2 linked regions of the Massilia litorea genome follow. The protein of the gene in region 2 interacts with the protein of the main gene of each other region in a pairwise test. Links are inferred from orthologs where the notes say so. Each region holds a gene or a part of one and is shown on either strand. Other genes may lie near its edges.

Region 1 (9,300 bases), 3.9 Mb from region 2 along the record:
GCCATGGTCAAGCCGAACGGCCGCGCGATCTGGCTCGAGGACCCCGACCAGAATTTATATGGCCGCCAGATGGTGGCCCTGCCGGGCTGGGTGAAACTCCATTCCGACACCAACTACCGCAGTCCGCGCCAGATCGTGCAGATGCTCAAATCGATGGGCGCCGCACGCGAGCCGGTCGAAGCCGGCAGCCCTTTTAAAGGGGCCGACATCGAGGAACTCACTTACCCAGAGGGCAACACCGAGGCGATGCTGGCCCAGACCCGGCGCGCGGTGACGTCGTGCCTGGCCGCCGGCTTCGGCCGCCACGACATCGCGATCTGCTCGTTCCGCGGGCGAGAAAAATCGGCGATCCTGAACCTCGATAAACTGAGCGATGCGCATACGCTGCGGTCGTTCACGGGGGAGTACGACCTGTTCGGCAATCCGGTGTTTCGCGAAGGGGGACTGCTGGCGGAGTCGGTGTACCGGTTCAAGGGACAGTCTGCGCCGGCGCTGATTTTCACGGAGATCGATTTCGAGGACATGACGGATCTCGTGCTGCGTAAACTGTTTGTGGGGATGACGCGGGCGAGACTGAAACTGGTGCTGGTGATGAGCGATCGGGCGTCCTTGCAGCTGCTGGATCGCATGTAAATACCCTCCCATCCTGAAACAATTGCTAACGTATCGCGTGGTAACAATTCTGCATGCTCGGCTATGATGGCGCCCTTTCGGCAAGATCAGCAGCATTCGCTTCGGTAAGGTTGGGAGCAATGTTGTCTGGCATGGGATGTGGATGGAAGTACAGAGTCGCGTAGTGCCCGCAGCAGCTGGAGCGCAGCAAACACAATTTGGCCTGATCAATCTTTTAAAAGCAGTCGCGGCGCAGCTGATCGTGCTGCATCATCTCGCCTTCTACGGGCCGATGGCCGACCGTGCGCGGCCGCTCATGCCCGACTTGTTCGACTGGCTCGCCGGGGACGCCCGCATCGCTGTCCAGATTTTCCTCGTCATTGGCGGCTTTCTCGCCGCCAAATCGCTGTCGCCGCAAGGCTTGGGAACGCAACGCAACCCGCTTGGCACCATGTGGCGGCGCTATGTAAAGCTGGCGCCGCCGTTTATCGTCGCCACTTTGCTTGCCGCCCTTGCCTCGGCCATTGCCTCCGCCTGGATGACGCACGAATCGATTTCCAGCGCGCCGAGCGTGACGCAACTGGCCGCGCACGTGCTGCTGCTGCACAGCGTGCTCGGTTACGAATCCTTGTCCGCCGGTGCCTGGTACGTGGCCATCGATTTCCAGCTGTATGCGGGGGCTGCCTTGCTGTTGTGGCTGTGCGGGCGCCTGTCCGGCGGACTGCATCGGCCGTGGCTCGCGCCTGTGATGATGACGGTGGTCGTCGTGTCCTCGCTGTTCTACTTCAACCGCGATGCGGACTGGGATGTGTGGGCACCGTATTTCTTCGGCAGCTATGGCTTGGGCATGCTGGCCTGGTGGGCCGGTGATCCGGCGCGCAAGCCGCGTACTGTTGTGGTGCTGTTCCTGATGATGGTCGTGCCGACGCTGGCGGCGCTGACGCTCGATTTCAGGAGCCGGATTGCGGTGGCGCTCAGCGTGGCGTGCGTGTTGATGCTGCTGGGGCGGGTACGGGTTCGTTCGAGCACTGGATGGTCGCTGGCGAACTGGCTTGGCAAGAACTCCTATTCGATTTTTTTGGTGCACTTCCCGGTGTGCCTGGTGGTGAATGCGGCATTTACACGGTTTGTGCCGGTGGATGTGGCGTGGCAGGCAGTGGGCACGCTTATCGCCTGGGCGGCGAGCCTCGCGGGCGGAGCGGCGTTTTTCCGTTGGGTGGAAGCGCCGCTGGGACGAATGGCCGGCATGGCTGGCGGTGCCCGGCCGGTGCGGGCCTTCGACGGCTTGACGCGCAAGGATGTCGTGGCACGCTGAGCTTTCTTAGGTCCGTCCCACATCGATCGACGCATAAGTTCCCGCGTCGAGCGGTTCAGGCACCTCCAGCCGCAGTCGCGGAATCTTTTCGTACAAGTGGAGTTTGAACTCGTCGCTGTCATTCGCGTAATGGCAGCGGCGATGGCAATTCGGGCACAAAGCCACGGCATTTGTCGGGGTATCCGAGCCGTGGCTCGCCAGAGGCATCACGTGATGCACTTCCAGGTACGGTAATCCATCGTTGCCAATAAAAGGTGCGGCCTGATCGCAGCCTTCGCACATTCCGTCGGCGACCTTGAGGACCCAGGCCTTGACGGCGGGATCGCGCACATAGCTGGCGCTGGTCTTGAGTGCTAGCTGGGGATGCTTCGAGCCTGTCGGTATCTTCAAGTATGCCTGGTTGCGCAATGTCGAGACCTGCGCCGCCAATGCAGCCGCATCCGCCGTCGGCACGTAAGCGGTCAAAAATGCGATGTCGTGCAGTTGGAGCAGCGCGACCATTTTCTCCTTCACGGCAGTGCCGATATTGCGTGCAGGGAGATAGCCGGCGATATACGGCGTCTTGAGTTCGTACAGTGCCGCCGAGATGTTCTGCATGCGGAATTCGACCGATGCCTTCGTTCGACCTGCAAGCGGTCCGTCACGCAGCTGGCGATTGACTTCGGCCTTGTTGTAAGGCTCGCCCTTCAGTTCCGAACGAAGCATCACCAAGTAAGCGTCTACTGCGCTCCTCAGCTCTTTTTCGCTCCATGAGCTGGCACTTGCTGTTTAAACTTCGGGAATAAGAGACATACAGTAGGCCAGGACACGGTGTCTTGGAGTCTACTGTTTGTTCAATATCTTTTCAATAATCTATCGATCGGTTTGCGCTCGAATGTGATCACGCGTGCTCCATACATCACGCCCGTATCTTCTGAATCTCGCTCTGCCGATGATCCTGCACGATCGCCCCCTGCTGCAGCACCACGACCCGCTCCGCCATGGCGATCGTTTCGGGCCGGTGCGCAACTAACACGCGGGTCAGCGCGAGCGTCTTGATCGCCGCATTGACGGCTTGCTCGTTCCACACATCCAGATGGCTGGTCGCCTCATCCAGTACCAGGATCTTCGGCTGTTTATACAGCGCCCGCGCCAGCAGGAGACGCTGCTTTTGTCCGCCCGACAGCCCGCTGCCGATGTCGCCGACGAGGGTGTTGTAGGCCATGGGCATGCTCATGATTTCCGGATGAATGGCGGCCAGTTGCGCGCATCCCTGCACGCGTTCGAGATCGGCCGTGGGCGAGAAAAAACTGATGTTGTCGGCAATCGAGCCGGCGAACAGGCCGTCGTCCTGCATCACGGTGCCGATCAGGTTGCGGAAATTGGCTGCGCCGAGTTGCTGCAGTTTGATGCCGTTGATCAGAATCTCGCCTTCCACCGGATCGAGCAGACCCAGTAACAGTTTCATGAGCGTCGTCTTGCCGCAGCCGGAGGGGCCGGTCACGGCAATGCATTCGCCCGCGGGAATCACCAGATTCAGGTTTTTGAGGATAAACGCTTCGCCATCGCCGTAGCGGAAGGAGACGTTCCGGAACTCGATCGAGGGAGTGATTGCGCTTGTGTCGATTTCAAAGTCCTGGCTGCTTACCTCGGGCTCGGTCATGACGATGTCGGCAAGCCGGTTGCCGTGCAGGCGCAGCATCTTGAGTTCGAACACCTTGTCGACCAGGCTGGTCATGCGGCTGCTGAACTGGTCCTTGTAACTGATGAAAGCGAACAGCATGCCGACCGACAGCGTGTTGTCCAGCACCAGGGTTGCGGCGAGCCAGATCACCAGCACACGTTCGCTGTTGAACAGGAATGCATTCGCATTTTGGTAGGTAATGCCGAGCTTTGCGATGCGCAGGTCGGCGTTGAACTGGTCGACCAATGCATTCATCCAGCTGGCGCGCCGCTCTTCACTGCGGCCGAACAGGCGAATGCTCTGGATGCCGCGCACCGATTCCAGGAAGTGGGTTTGCTGTTTGGCCGCGTGGATGATCTGCTCGGCGGTGGCGTCGCGCAGCGCGCCGAAAATCACCAGGCGCAACAGGACATACAGGAGCACGGCGATACAGGCGACCCCCGCAAGCTTCGGGCTATAGGTGAACATCATCGCCAGCGTGCCAAGCACGAGTACGCCGTCGATGATTCCCTCGACGAACTGGGTCGTCAGGCTGTGCTGGATGGTGTGGATCGAGGTGAAGCGCGAGACGATGTCGCCGGTATGGCGTTTTTCGAAATAGGGTAGCGGCAGCTTCATCAGGTGGGCGAAGGCGTTGCCGAACCACTGGAAATTCAGGTCGGTCGCAAGCGCGGTCGTGATCCAGCCGCGCACCGCACCGATTGCCGTCTGCAGCACCACGAGCAGTAAAAAGCCGATGCCGAGCACCGTCAACAAGTCGCGATCAGAAACGAGGATGGCCTCGTCGATCACCCATTGCATATAGAAGGGCGCGACCAGGGCGCACAATTGCAGCGCCAGCCCGAGCAGCAATAATTGAATGAGGCCGCGGCGCAAACCGGTCACCCGGCCCATCAATGACAGCAAGGGAAAATTCTGCGTCTCGTCCTGCCTGACGAATTCGGTCGTCGGTTGCAATTCCAGTGCGACCCCGGTGAAATGCCGGGAAAACTCGCTCAGCGGCAGGCGGCGCACGCCGACCGCGGGATCATGAACGATTGCGTGGGTGGTCGATACGCTTTTGAGTACGACGAAATGATTCATGTCCCAATGCAGGATACAGGGCATTTTCAGCTGCGGCAGCTTGTCGATATCGAGTTTCAAGGGGCGGGTCTGCAGCGCCAGGCCCTGCGCCATGTTCATGACACCCTTGAGCGTCGTCCCCTTCAATGACACCGAAAAGCGCGCCCTCAGACTGGCCAGATCGAGCCGGTGGCCGAAATGACTGGCCACCATGCAGAGACAGGCCAGGCCGCATTCGGCCGCTTCGGTTTGCAGGATGAGAGGAAGCCGGTTGCGGCGCCAAAACGAATACTGCGGGGAATTCTTGAGTTTCATGGCTGTCTCGTAAAGGGTCCTGCCGTTGCGTTGTTCCGGAGCGGGTTGTCAGCCGCGTCCGGTAATGCTGAACAGTGGTTCCAGAATCCATTCAACCAGGCGGCGATGGTCCAGATGGATGCTGGCATCGATGACCATTCCTGACTTCAAGGGCAATGGCTTGCCGTAGGCGGTGATCGTTTGCGAGTCCAGGGTCAGGCGGATCCGGTAGAGCGGTTCCGAAGAGGGCGTCTGTGGCAGTCCCAGTTCCTGGGGCAGCATGGAGGTATCGGCCACTTCGCGCACGCGCGCACGGTGCTGGCCGAATTTCTGGTAGGGATAGGCCTGGTAGCGCAGCAGCACCAGCATGCCGGGCTTGACGAAGCCGATCGAACGCGAGGGAACATAGATTTCGGCTTCCAGTTGCGCACCGTGGGGCAGGACCGAAGCCAGGGTGGTACTGGGCGCAATCGTCTGGCCGAGTTCGGCCGCAATCGCCGTCACCACGCCATCGACGGGCGCGCGCACGAGGATTTCCCTGCGTGCTTCGTTTTCCGTCAGGTTCTGTTCGAGCGAGGACAGGGTCCGGCCCAGGGCACTCGTTTCACGCTGCGCCTGCAGTTCGAGGTCGGCCAGGTTCGCTTGCGCCGCGTCCCGTTCGCGTTCGCTGGCGGCATGCACGCGTTCGAGATCGGCCAGCCGCTGGCGCTGGTCGAGCAGTTCGCCCTGCTTGTCCTGCAATTGCGCGGCGGAGATATAGCTGGTCGCCGCCAGCTCGGCAAAACGTGTAAAGGACTGCTCGGCGAGCGCGACGCGTTTGGTCTGCAAGCCGATCTGGCCCAGGGCGCGTTCGGCTTCCAGCGCCAGGTCGCGTGCCCGCTGCCTGGCGGCGGCAATGCGCTGGCTACCCTGTATTTCCGACTGCTTCAGTTCGGTGCGCAGGCTGGCGAGCTGGCTTTCGAGCAGCATGGAGACGCGTTTCTCCGCCGATCCGCTGCCGGCGCTGCTGCGCTCGGCGGACAGCACGAACATGACCTGGCCGGCCTTGACCGCCTGTCCTTCCCTGATCCGTTTGTCGGTGACGATGCCGGCCTGGACCGGCGTAACGCGAATCACGCCCGCACTCGGCAGCAACACGCCGCTCGCCTCGGCCTTTCTCGTGGTACTGAACAGGAAGAAGAAGGCGACGATACACAGGGCGATCACGACGAACACTGCCGTCAGGACGCGGTGACTGACGGGATGGGCGAGGATGACCGTGCCGTACTGCCTGGAGCCGGCGTGCTCGATGGCTTGCGCGCGGAACAAGGGGCGGCTCTGTGCGTCCGCCGTTGCCGGCGCTTGCTGCTTGTCGGGAGCATTCATCGGTGTCGGCCAGTGATGTAAAAGCGAACACTGAACGGTAGCCTATGCGCTTCCTTACTTTATTGACCTTCTGCAATACTTTCGACCAGTGCATGCGCAGGGCTTATGCAATTTTTGGGCGTAAAAAAAACGGCCATGTCGCCATGGCCGTTCATTCACAACACGTGGATCACATCAGACGTCGATATTCCCCGCCTGCAGCGCATTCGACTCGATAAAGTTCCTTCTCGGCTCGACCTCGTCGCCCATCAGCGTAGTAAAAATCTGGTCCGCGGCAATCGCGTCTTCGATCTGCACCTTCAACAAGCGGCGCACGGTCGGGTCCATCGTGGTTTCCCACAGCTGTTCCGGATTCATCTCGCCCAGACCTTTATAGCGTTGCTTCGACACGCCACGTTCGGCTTCTTCGCGCAGCCAGATCATCGCTTCGTGGAATTCGCGCACGGCGAATTCCTTCATTTTCTCGCCTTCGCCGCGGCGCATGATGGCGCCTTCGCCCATCAGGCCCTGGAAGGTCGCGGCGGCGTTGGCCAGCACGGCATAGTCGTTGCTGAGCACGAAGTCGGCGTCGATCGAGGTCACGTAGACGTTACCGTGGCGCATGCGCTCGATGCGCAGCGAGTGCTTTTCGCTGAGCTCGTCCGAACGCACGACCACGCGCACGGCCGGATCGTTGATCGCCGCTTCCATCACCTTGGCGGACGCCTCGGCGGCTTCCAGCGTCATCATGTCCAGTGTCACGCCGCTCATGATGGCGGTCAGCGCGGCACGGTCGATCACGCGCGTCAGGCGCATCATGATGGCGTTGGCCAGGTTGTACTGGCGGACCAGCTCGGCCAGCGCTTCGCCCGTGATCGGCTCGGCGCCTTCGCGCGGCAGCAGCGAGGCGCCGTTCAGCGCCACCATCATCATGTAGCTCGCTTCCTCGACGTCGTCTTTCAAATAGCGCTCGTCGCGGCCGGACTTCACCTTGTACAGCGGCGGCTGGGCAATATAGATGTGGCCGCGTTCGACCAGCTGCGGCATCTGGCGGTAGAACAGCGTCAGCAGCAGGGTCCGGATGTGGGCGCCATCGACGTCCGCATCGGTCATGATGATGATGCGGTGGTAGCGCAGTTTATCCACGTTGAATTCGTCCGGGCCGATCGAGGTGCCGAGGGTCGCGATCAGGGTCGTGATCTGTTCCGACGACAGCATCTTCTCGAAGCGCGCCTTTTCCACGTTCAGCACCTTGCCGCGCAGCGGCAAAATCGCCTGGAACTTGCGGTCGCGGCCCTGCTTGGCGGAGCCGCCTGCCGAGTCACCCTCGACGATGTACAGCTCGGCCAGCGCCGGGTCGCGTTCCTGGCAGTCGGCCAGTTTCGACGACAGGCCCAGGCCGTCCATGACGCCCTTGCGGCGGGTCAGGTCGCGCGCTTTTCTAGCCGCTTCGCGGGCACGGGCGGCTTCGACGATCTTGCCGCAGATGATTTTGGCGTCGTTCGGCTTTTCGTTCAGGAAGTCGGTGAGCGTTTTCGCCACGATTTCCTCGACCGGGCCGCGCACTTCCGACGACACGAGTTTATCTTTGGTCTGCGACGAGAATTTCGGTTCCGGCACTTTGACGGACAGCACGCAGGTGAGGCCTTCGCGCATGTCGTCGCCCGAGATCTCGACTTTCGCCTTCTTCGCGAAATCGTTCTCGTCGATGTATTTGTTGATCACGCGCGTCATCGCCGCCCGCAGGCCGGTCAGGTGGGTGCCGCCGTCGCGCTGGGGGATGTTGTTGGTGAAGCAGAGCACCTGCTCGTTGTAGGCGTCGTTCCACTGCATCGAGACGTCGACCGAGATATTCGTGCCATGCTCGGACATGCGGTCGCCGGTGGCCTGGAACACGGTCGGGTGCAGGACCGTTTTCGCCTTGTTGATGTACTCGACGAAGCCGCGGGTGCCGCCTTCGAAGGCGAAGACTTCTTCCTTGCCGGTGCGGTGGTCGCTCAGCCTGATGTTGACGCCGTTGTTCAGGAACGAGAGTTCGCGGATACGCTTGCTCAGGATCTCGTAATGGAATTCGACCGTCGTGAAGATTTCTTCGTCAGCCCAGAAGTGCACTTCGGTGCCGCGCTTGTCCGTTTCGCCGATCACCTTGATCGGGGAGACTTCGAAGCCGTCGACGATCTCGATTTCGCGGTTCTGCGGAACGCCGCGCACGAATTCCATCTGGTGCACTTTGCCTTTTTGGCGGACCGTCACGCGCAGCAGTTTCGACAGCGCATTCACGCAGGACACGCCGACGCCGTGCAGGCCGCCGGACACTTTATAGGAGTTCTGGTTGAACTTGCCGCCGGCGTGGAGTTCGGTCAGGGCGATTTCGGTCGCCGAGCGCTTCGGCTCGTGCTTGTCGTCCATCTTGACGCCGGTCGGGATGCCGCGGCCGTTGTCGGCGATCGAGATCGAATTGTCGGCGTGGATGGTGACGTGGATTTCGGTGCAGTAGCCGGCCAGCGATTCGTCGATCGAGTTATCGAGCACCTCGAAGACGAGGTGGTGCAGGCCGGTGCCGTCCGAGGTATCGCCAATGTACATGCCCGGGCGCTTGCGCACCGCTTCCAGGCCTTCCAGAATTTGAATCGAGGCGGCGCCGTAATCGTCCGACATCATCGGCGACTGGGGCATTTCGTTGGTGTTATCGGACATGGACTGCTTTCTCAAAAAACTGTGTATTCAGACTGCTCAGTTCGGGCCGCGACCTTGATTAAACAAGAGGCAGCAGCCCGAATCGCCGAATTAATGCGCGTATCTTTTAGATGCGCATCGGCATGACGACATACTTAAAATCGCCATTGTCGGGAATCGAGATCAGGGCCGACGAATTCGAGTCGCCCAGGGCGATGTTCACCTGGTCGCACTTCAGGTTGTTCAGCACGTCGAGCAAATACGTGACGTTGAAACCGATGTCGATCTGGTCGCCGCCGTAGTCGATCTCGAGTTCTTCGACCGCTTCTTCCTG
Region 2 (7,207 bases):
CGCCAGGCGGCCGCCACCAGGCCGACGTCGCCGGCCGCGTTTTCCGGCAGCGGCGTGATGATCGTCTTTTTGCCCTGGTAGAGCCCGGCCAGTGCCGCGTCCGGACCGTTCGACTCGCGTCCGGCGATCGGATGCGCAGGCACGAACTGCTTTGCCTTGTCGCCCAGCGCTTCGCGGGCAGAAGCGACGACGTCCGACTTGGTGCTGCCGGCGTCGGTGATCACGGTGCCGATGTCCAGGTAGGGCAGCAACTGTTTCAGGATCGGCCCGGTCTGGGCGACCGGTGCGGCCAGCAGCACGAGATCCGCGCCGGCCATCGCTTCTTCCGGCGAATCCGTGATGCTGTCGACGATGCCCAGTTCCAGCGCGCGCGCCAGGGCTTCCTGCGAGCGCCCCATACCGACGATGTGGCGCGCGGCGCCGGCCTGTTTCAAAGCCAGCGCGAACGAGCCACCGATCAGCCCGACGCCGACGACAACGACCTTGCCCAGCATTAGCTCAGCGCCTTCTTGAGTGCTTCGATGAAGGTCGCGTTCTCCTGCGGCAGGCCGATCGAGATGCGCAGCCACTGCGGCAAGCCGTAGGCGCCGACCGGACGCACGATCACGCCCTGCTTCAGCAGCGCCAGGTTGACGCGCGCACCGGCCCCGTCATCGTCGCCGACGCGCACCAGCACGAAATTGCCGAAGGAAGGAACGTATTCCAGGCCGAGTTCCTCGAAGGCGGCAGTCATCTGCCTGTAGCCCGCGGCGTTGTTCTCGGCGCCCTTCTTGAGGAACTCCTTGTCGTTCAGCGCCGCGATCGCCGCCGCCTGGGCCAGCGAATTGACGTTGAAAGGCTGGCGGATGCGGTTCATCAGGTCAGTGACTTCCGGCTGCGCGATCGCAAAGCCCACGCGCAGGCCGGCCAGGCCATAGGCCTTGGAGAAGGTGCGCGAGACGATCAGGTTCGGGTACTTGCGCACCCAGTCGGCGGATTCGAACTGGTGTTCGGCGGCCAGGTATTCGTTATAGGCTTCGTCGAGCACGACGACCACGTTCGCCGGCACCTGCTTCAGGAAGGCTTCGATCTCTTGCGCGCCGATAAACGTGCCGGTCGGGTTGTTCGGGTTGGCGACATACACCAGGCGCGTGTCCGCTTCGATCGCGGCTGCCATGCCTTGCAGGTCGTGGCCGTAGTTCACGGCCGGGACCACGATCGCGCGCCCGCCCACGCCCTGCGTGGCCAGTGCATACACCGCGAACGAGTACTGCGCGAACACGACCGACTCGCCCTTCTGGACGAAGGCATGGGCGGCGATTTCGAGGATGTCGTTGCTGCCGTTGCCGAGCGTGATCCAGTCGGCCGGCACGTCGTAGCGCGCGGCCAGCGCGGCTTTCAGTTCGAAGCCGTTGGCATCCGGATAGCGGCCGAGGTCGGCGGCGGCCTGCGCCATCGCGGCCTTGCTTGACTCGGGCACGCCGAACGGATTCTCGTTGGAGGCGAGCTTGACGATGCTGGCTTCATCTAAACCGAACTCGCGGGCGACTTCAGCGATGGGTTTGCCGGCCTGGTAAGGGGCGATGGCGCGGACGTATTCTGGACCGAATTTCGACATGGACTAGACTCAAAAAGTAGATATTAGAGGCCGACCGGGTAGGAACCCAGCAGCTTGAAAAAGGCGGCGTTGTCGTGCAGTTCCTCGAGGGCGCGCGCGACGGCTTCGTCCTGGCGGTGACCCTCGACGTCGACATAGAAGTAATACTCCCAGGTGCCGATGCGTGCCGGACGCGATTCGAAGCGCGTCATCGACACGCCATGCGTCGCCAGCGGCGCCAGCAGTTTATACACGGCGCCCGCCTTGTTCGGCACGGCCAGCACCAGCGAGGTGCGGTCGCGTCCCGACGGGCTGGTCTGCAGCGAGCCGATCACGGAAAAGCGGGTGCGGTTGTGCGGATCGTCCTGGATGTGGGCCTGGACCACGCCCAGCTGGTACTGCTCGCCCGCCATCTCGCTGGCGATCGCCGCCACGGTCGGGTCGCGGCTCGCCAGGACCGCCGCTTCCGCGTTGGAGGCCACGGCGCGGCGTTCGATGTTCGGGTGGTGCAGGTTCAGCCAGACCTGGCACTGCGCCAGGGCCTGGGAATGCGCGCAGACGACGGTGACGCCGTCCATGCTGCCGGTCTTCGTCATCAGGCTGTGGTGCACGGGGATCGAGACTTCGCCCGAAATCGCGGTGGTCGTCGCCAGCATCAGGTCGAGCGTGCGGTTGATGGCGCCCTCGGACGAGTTCTCGACCGGGACCACGCCGAAGTCGGCGGTGCCGGCTTCCGTTGCGCGGAATACCTCGTCGATCGAGGCGCAAGGCAGGCCTTCGACGGCGTGGCCGAAATGTTGGTAGACGGCCTGCTCGCTGAAGGTGCCGGCCGGTCCCAGGTAGGCGACGGTGACGCGCTTTTCCAGCGCGCGGCAGGCCGACATCACCTCGCGGAAGATGGTCTGCACGTCCTGGTTTTTCAGCGGGCCCGGATTGCGGTCGGCGACGCCGCGCAGCACCTGCGCTTCGCGCTCGGGGCGGAATACGGGGGCGGCGGTTTCGGCTTTCACGTGGCCGACTTCCTGGGCGATGCGGCCGCGCTGGCTGAGCAGGTCCAGGATTTGCGCGTCGATCGCGTCGATCTGCTGGCGCAGTGGGGTGAGTTTGTCTGTCATGGTGTGCTGATAAATGGCTGCTGTTTTATTTGGTGGCCGTTGCGTAACGTAGGGTGGGCACTCGTGCCCACGCGGTCACCGGCTGAACTGTTGCGGCTCGTCCGTGGCCCGTTACCGGGTGCAGGTGGTAAGCACCGGCACGTACGCGTGGGCTCGAGAGCCCACCCTACGGCGCACAACCGCCGCGGATTGGAAATCCACCGCCGGGTTTTACCGCCCCGCAAACTCGTTCAAATAATCGACCAGGGCCTGCACCCCTTCGATCGGCATCGCATTGTAAATGGATGCCCGCATGCCCCCGACGGACTTGTGGCCCTTCAGCTGCAGTAGCCCGCGCGCCTTCGCGCCGGCCAGGAATTGGTCATTCAGTGATTCGTCGCGCAGATAGAACGGAATATTCATGCGCGAGCGGCACGACTCCTCCACGCGGTTGCTGTAGAAATCGTCGCGATCCAGCGCCTCGTACAGCAGGCGCGCTTTCTCGATATTACGCGCTTCCATCGCCGCCACGCCACCCTGGCGCTTGAGATGGGCGAATACCAGGCCGGCGATATAGATCGCATAGGTCGGCGGCGTATTGAACATCGACTCGTGCTCGGCCACGTTCTTCCAGTGGAAGGCGGACGGACAGGCCGGCAGCGCGTACTCCAGCAAATCCTCGCGCACGATCACCAGCGTCAGGCCGGCCGGGCCGATGTTCTTCTGGGCGCCGGCGAAGATCACGCCATATTTCGACACGTCGATGACACGCGACAGGATGTGCGAGGACATGTCCGCCACCAGCGGCACGCCGTCCAGGGGCTGCGGCACGAAGTTGTACTCGACGCCGTCGATCGTTTCGTTGGTGCAAACGTGCAGGTAGGCCGCGCCGTCGGTGAGTTTCCAGGTGGCTGGATCTGGTACGCGCGTAAACCCCTCGGCCTGGCTCGAGGCGGCGACGTTCACCTGCGCATAGCGCGCCGCTTCCTTGATCGATTTGCCCGACCACGAACCCGTGTGCACGAAATCGATGGTGCCCGGCTGGGCTACGCGTCCCAGCAGGTTCAGCGGGATCACCGCATTCTGGCCCAGTCCCCCGCCCTGCATGAACAGGATCTTGTAGTTCGCAGGGACGGCCAGCAGCTCGCGCAGGTCGGCCTCGGCCTGTTTATAAATCGAGATGAATTCAGGGCCGCGATGGCTCATCTCCATCACCGACATGCCGCTGCCGTGCCAGTCGAGCATTTCGCTGGCGGCTTGTTGCAATACTTCCTTGGGGAGGACGGCAGGTCCTGCCGAAAAATTGAATACGTGGGTCATGCGGTCCTTTCGCCCTGGTTTGATTGGTTCTAAAAAAAACGCCACCCGCGCAGGGTGGCGTTCGCTGGCTTATTCCGGCGCCGCTTCGAGCTCGACCTCTTCCAGGTCCGTCTCGACGATACGTTGCAGGCCCGACAGCTTGGTGCCGTCCTCGACCGCGATGAGCGTGACGCCCTGGGTCGCACGGCCCATCTCGCGGATCTCGGACACGCGGGTGCGGATCAGCACGCCGCCGGTCGTGATCAGCATGATCTCGTCCGTGGTGTCGACCAGGGTTGCGGCCACGACTTTACCGTTACGTTCGGAGGTCTGGATCGCGATCATGCCCTTGGTGCCGCGGCCGTGGCGGGTGTACTCCGTGATCGGGGTACGCTTGCCGAAGCCGTTCTCGGTGGCGGTGAGCACCGACTGCTGCTCGTTCTCGGCCACCAGCAGCGCGATGACCTGCTGGCCCTCTTCCAGGTTCATGCCGCGCACGCCGCGCGCGGTACGGCCCATCGGGCGCACGTCGTTCTCGTCGAAACGCACGGCCTTGCCGCCATCCGAGAACAGCATCACGTCGTGCTGGCCGTCGGTCAGCGCCGCGCCGATCAGGAAGTCGCCTTCGTCCAGGTCGACCGCGATGATGCCGGCCTTGCGTGGATTGCTGAAGTCCTTCAGCGGCGTCTTCTTCACGGTGCCGAGCGAGGTCGACATGAAGACGTAATGGTCTTCCGGGAAGGTGCGGTTGATGCCCGACAGCGGCAGGATGACCGTGATCTTCTCGTTGTCCTGCAGCGGGAACATGTTGACGATCGGCTTGCCGCGCGAATTGCGCGAACCCTGCGGCACTTCCCAGACCTTCAGCCAGTACATCCGGCCGCGGTTCGAGAAGCACAGCATGTAGTCGTGCGTATTCGCGATGAACAGCTGGTCGATCCAGTCCTCGTCCTTCGTTGCCATCGCCTGCTTGCCGCGGCCGCCGCGCTTCTGCGCACGGTATTCGGCGATCGGCTGCGACTTCATGTAGCCGGTGTGCGACAGGGTCACGACCATGTCCTGCGGCGTGATCAGGTCTTCGGTATCGAGGTCGCTGGCGTTGTGCTCGATGGCCGAACGGCGCGCATCCTTGCCGTTTTCGGTGTAGTCGTTCTTGATCTGGACCATCTCGTCGCTGATGATGGTCGTCACGCGTTCCGGACGCGACAGGATGTCGAGCAGGTCGGCGATGTGGGCCATCACCTCTTTGTACTCGTTGACGATCTTGTCCTGCTCCAGGCCCGTCAGGCGCTGCAGGCGCATCTGCAGGATTTCCTGGGCCTGCTCGTCCGACAGTTTATACAGGCCGTCGGCCTGCATGCCGTAGTGCTTCGGCAGGTGCTCCGGACGGAAGGCCTCGATGCCGCCGATCGTGCTGCCCTCGGCGGTACGCAGCAGCATCTCGCGCACCAGGGACGAATCCCAGGCGCGCTGCATCAGTTCCATCTTCGCCACCGGCGGCGTCGGCGCGGCCTTGATGATGGCAATAAAATCGTCGATGTTGGCCAGCGCGACGGCGAGACCTTCGAGCATGTGCCCGCGCTCGCGCGCCTTGCGCAGTTCGAACACGGTACGGCGCGTGACGACTTCGCGGCGGTGCGACAGGAAGCACTCGAGCATCTGCTTGAGGTTCAGCAGCTTCGGCTGGCCGTTGACCAGCGCCACCATGTTCATGCCGAAGGTGTCCTGCAGCTGGGTCTGCTTGTACAGGTTGTTCAGCACCACTTCCGGCACTTCGCCACGCTTGAGCTCGATGACGACGCGCATGCCCGACTTGTCGGACTCGTCGCGGATGTCGCTGATGCCCTCGAGCTTTTTGTCGCGCACGTTCTCGGCGATACGCTCGAGCAGCGATTTTTTATTTACCTGGTAGGGCAGTTCGTCGATGATGATCGCAATGCGGCCGCCATCCTTGCCATACTCTTCGAAGTGGGTCTTGGCGCGCATCACCACGCGGCCGCGGCCGGTGCGATAACCGTCGCGCACGCCCGAGACGCCGTAGATGATGCCGGCGGTCGGGAAGTCCGGCGCCGGGATCAGCTCGATCAGCTCGTCGATCGTGCAGTCCGGGTTGCGCAGCAGGTGCTGGGCGCCGTTGATGACTTCCGACAGGTTGTGCGGCGGGATGTTCGTCGCCATGCCGACCGCGATGCCCGAGGAGCCGTTGATCAGCAGGTTCGGGATCTTGGTCGGCAGGACGGTCGGTTCCTTCTCCTTGCCGTCATAGTTCGGCTGGAAGTCGACCGTATCCTTGTCGATGTCGGCCAGCAGCTCGGCGGCGATCTTGTCGAGGCGGCACTCGGTATAACGCATTGCCGCGGCGCTGTCGCCGTCGATCGAGCCAAAATTGCCCTGCCCGTCGACCAGCGTGTAGCGCAGCGAAAAGTCCTGGGCCATCCGCACCAGCGTGTCGTAGATCGACGAGTCGCCGTGCGGGTGGTATTTACCCATGGTGTCGCCGACCACGCGCGCGCACTTCACGTAAGGACGATTGAAGTTGTAATTACTCTCGTGCATGGAGAAGAGCACGCGCCGGTGCACCGGCTTCAGGCCATCACGCACATCCGGCAACGCACGGCCCACGATCACGCTCATGGCGTAATCGAGGTAGCTCTTGCGCATCTCTTCTTCGAGGGAAATAGGGACTGTTTCTTTTGCGAATTGATCCATTGTGCGGGTCGACTGCTTTCAGGCTAATGGTTATGAGTTCCAACGGATGATTCTACCATGCACCTATACAGTGAGCGACATTTGCCGAAGAGACAATCCACCCTTGTTTCATGCACAATTGTTGAGCTGACACATGCACGTCATAAACATTCGTCAAGCTGTCGTACACTACAGGGACGTTGTTGCGCAGAAACAACGCGCACCACGCCATGCATCGTGATTGCGCAGGCGCCGGTCGTACGGATATGGCGAATGTGGCAAAATGGCCGAGAAGTTAATTGCTTGTTTCATAATGCGAAACGAACATGTCCGGAAATGATGTTAATATTCTGCCTACGTTGTCGCAAATAATGAAATTTCGCAGCGAAAAGATTTAAAACCGAAAGGAACGAAAAATATGAAGAAGATTGCAACCCTCATGCTCGCGGCTACGGCAGCGATGGCTGGCAGTGCGTTCGCTCAGAGCGCTCCGCCGTACGCGCCGCTGACCACCGACATCCAGGCGAACAAGCCGTACAGCGCGTACGTC

Evidence for each region.
Region 1: the proteins of gyrA (region 2) and gyrB interact in binary tests that used the Escherichia coli proteins (3 or more experiments, as listed by UniProt). The link is inferred for Massilia litorea from one-to-one orthologs.

The regions. Positions count from the first base shown.
Region 1 is NZ_CP062941.1:1,071,847-1,081,146, reverse strand. What follows is about bases 6,237-9,300. They hold gyrB (DNA topoisomerase (ATP-hydrolyzing) subunit B), read right to left. Parts: upstream 8,988-9,300; coding sequence 6,486-8,987; downstream 6,237-6,485. Other genes in these bases: dnaN (DNA polymerase III subunit beta), read right to left, coding at 9,094-9,300; LPB04_RS04790 (HlyD family secretion protein), read right to left, coding at 6,237-6,311. In the rest of the region: LPB04_RS04810 (ATP-binding domain-containing protein), read left to right, coding at 1-633; LPB04_RS04805 (acyltransferase family protein), read left to right, coding at 776-1,927; LPB04_RS24335 (HNH endonuclease), read right to left, coding at 1,934-2,632; LPB04_RS04795 (peptidase domain-containing ABC transporter), read right to left, coding at 2,826-4,967; more of LPB04_RS04790, read right to left, coding at 5,016-6,236. UniProt on the Escherichia coli protein: DNA gyrase negatively supercoils closed circular double-stranded DNA in an ATP-dependent manner to maintain chromosomes in an underwound state.
Region 2 is NZ_CP062941.1:5,012,901-5,020,107, forward strand. What follows is about bases 3,860-7,070. They hold gyrA (DNA gyrase subunit A), read right to left. Parts: upstream 6,679-7,070; coding sequence 4,060-6,678; downstream 3,860-4,059. Other genes in these bases: serC (3-phosphoserine/phosphohydroxythreonine transaminase), read right to left, coding at 3,860-3,990. Also shown: LPB04_RS22500 (prephenate dehydrogenase), read right to left, coding at 1-494; hisC (histidinol-phosphate transaminase), read right to left, coding at 494-1,597; pheA (prephenate dehydratase), read right to left, coding at 1,621-2,691; more of serC, read right to left, coding at 2,902-3,859; outer membrane protein OmpA, read left to right, coding at 7,076-7,207. UniProt on the Escherichia coli protein: A type II topoisomerase that negatively supercoils closed circular double-stranded (ds) DNA in an ATP-dependent manner to maintain chromosomes in an underwound state.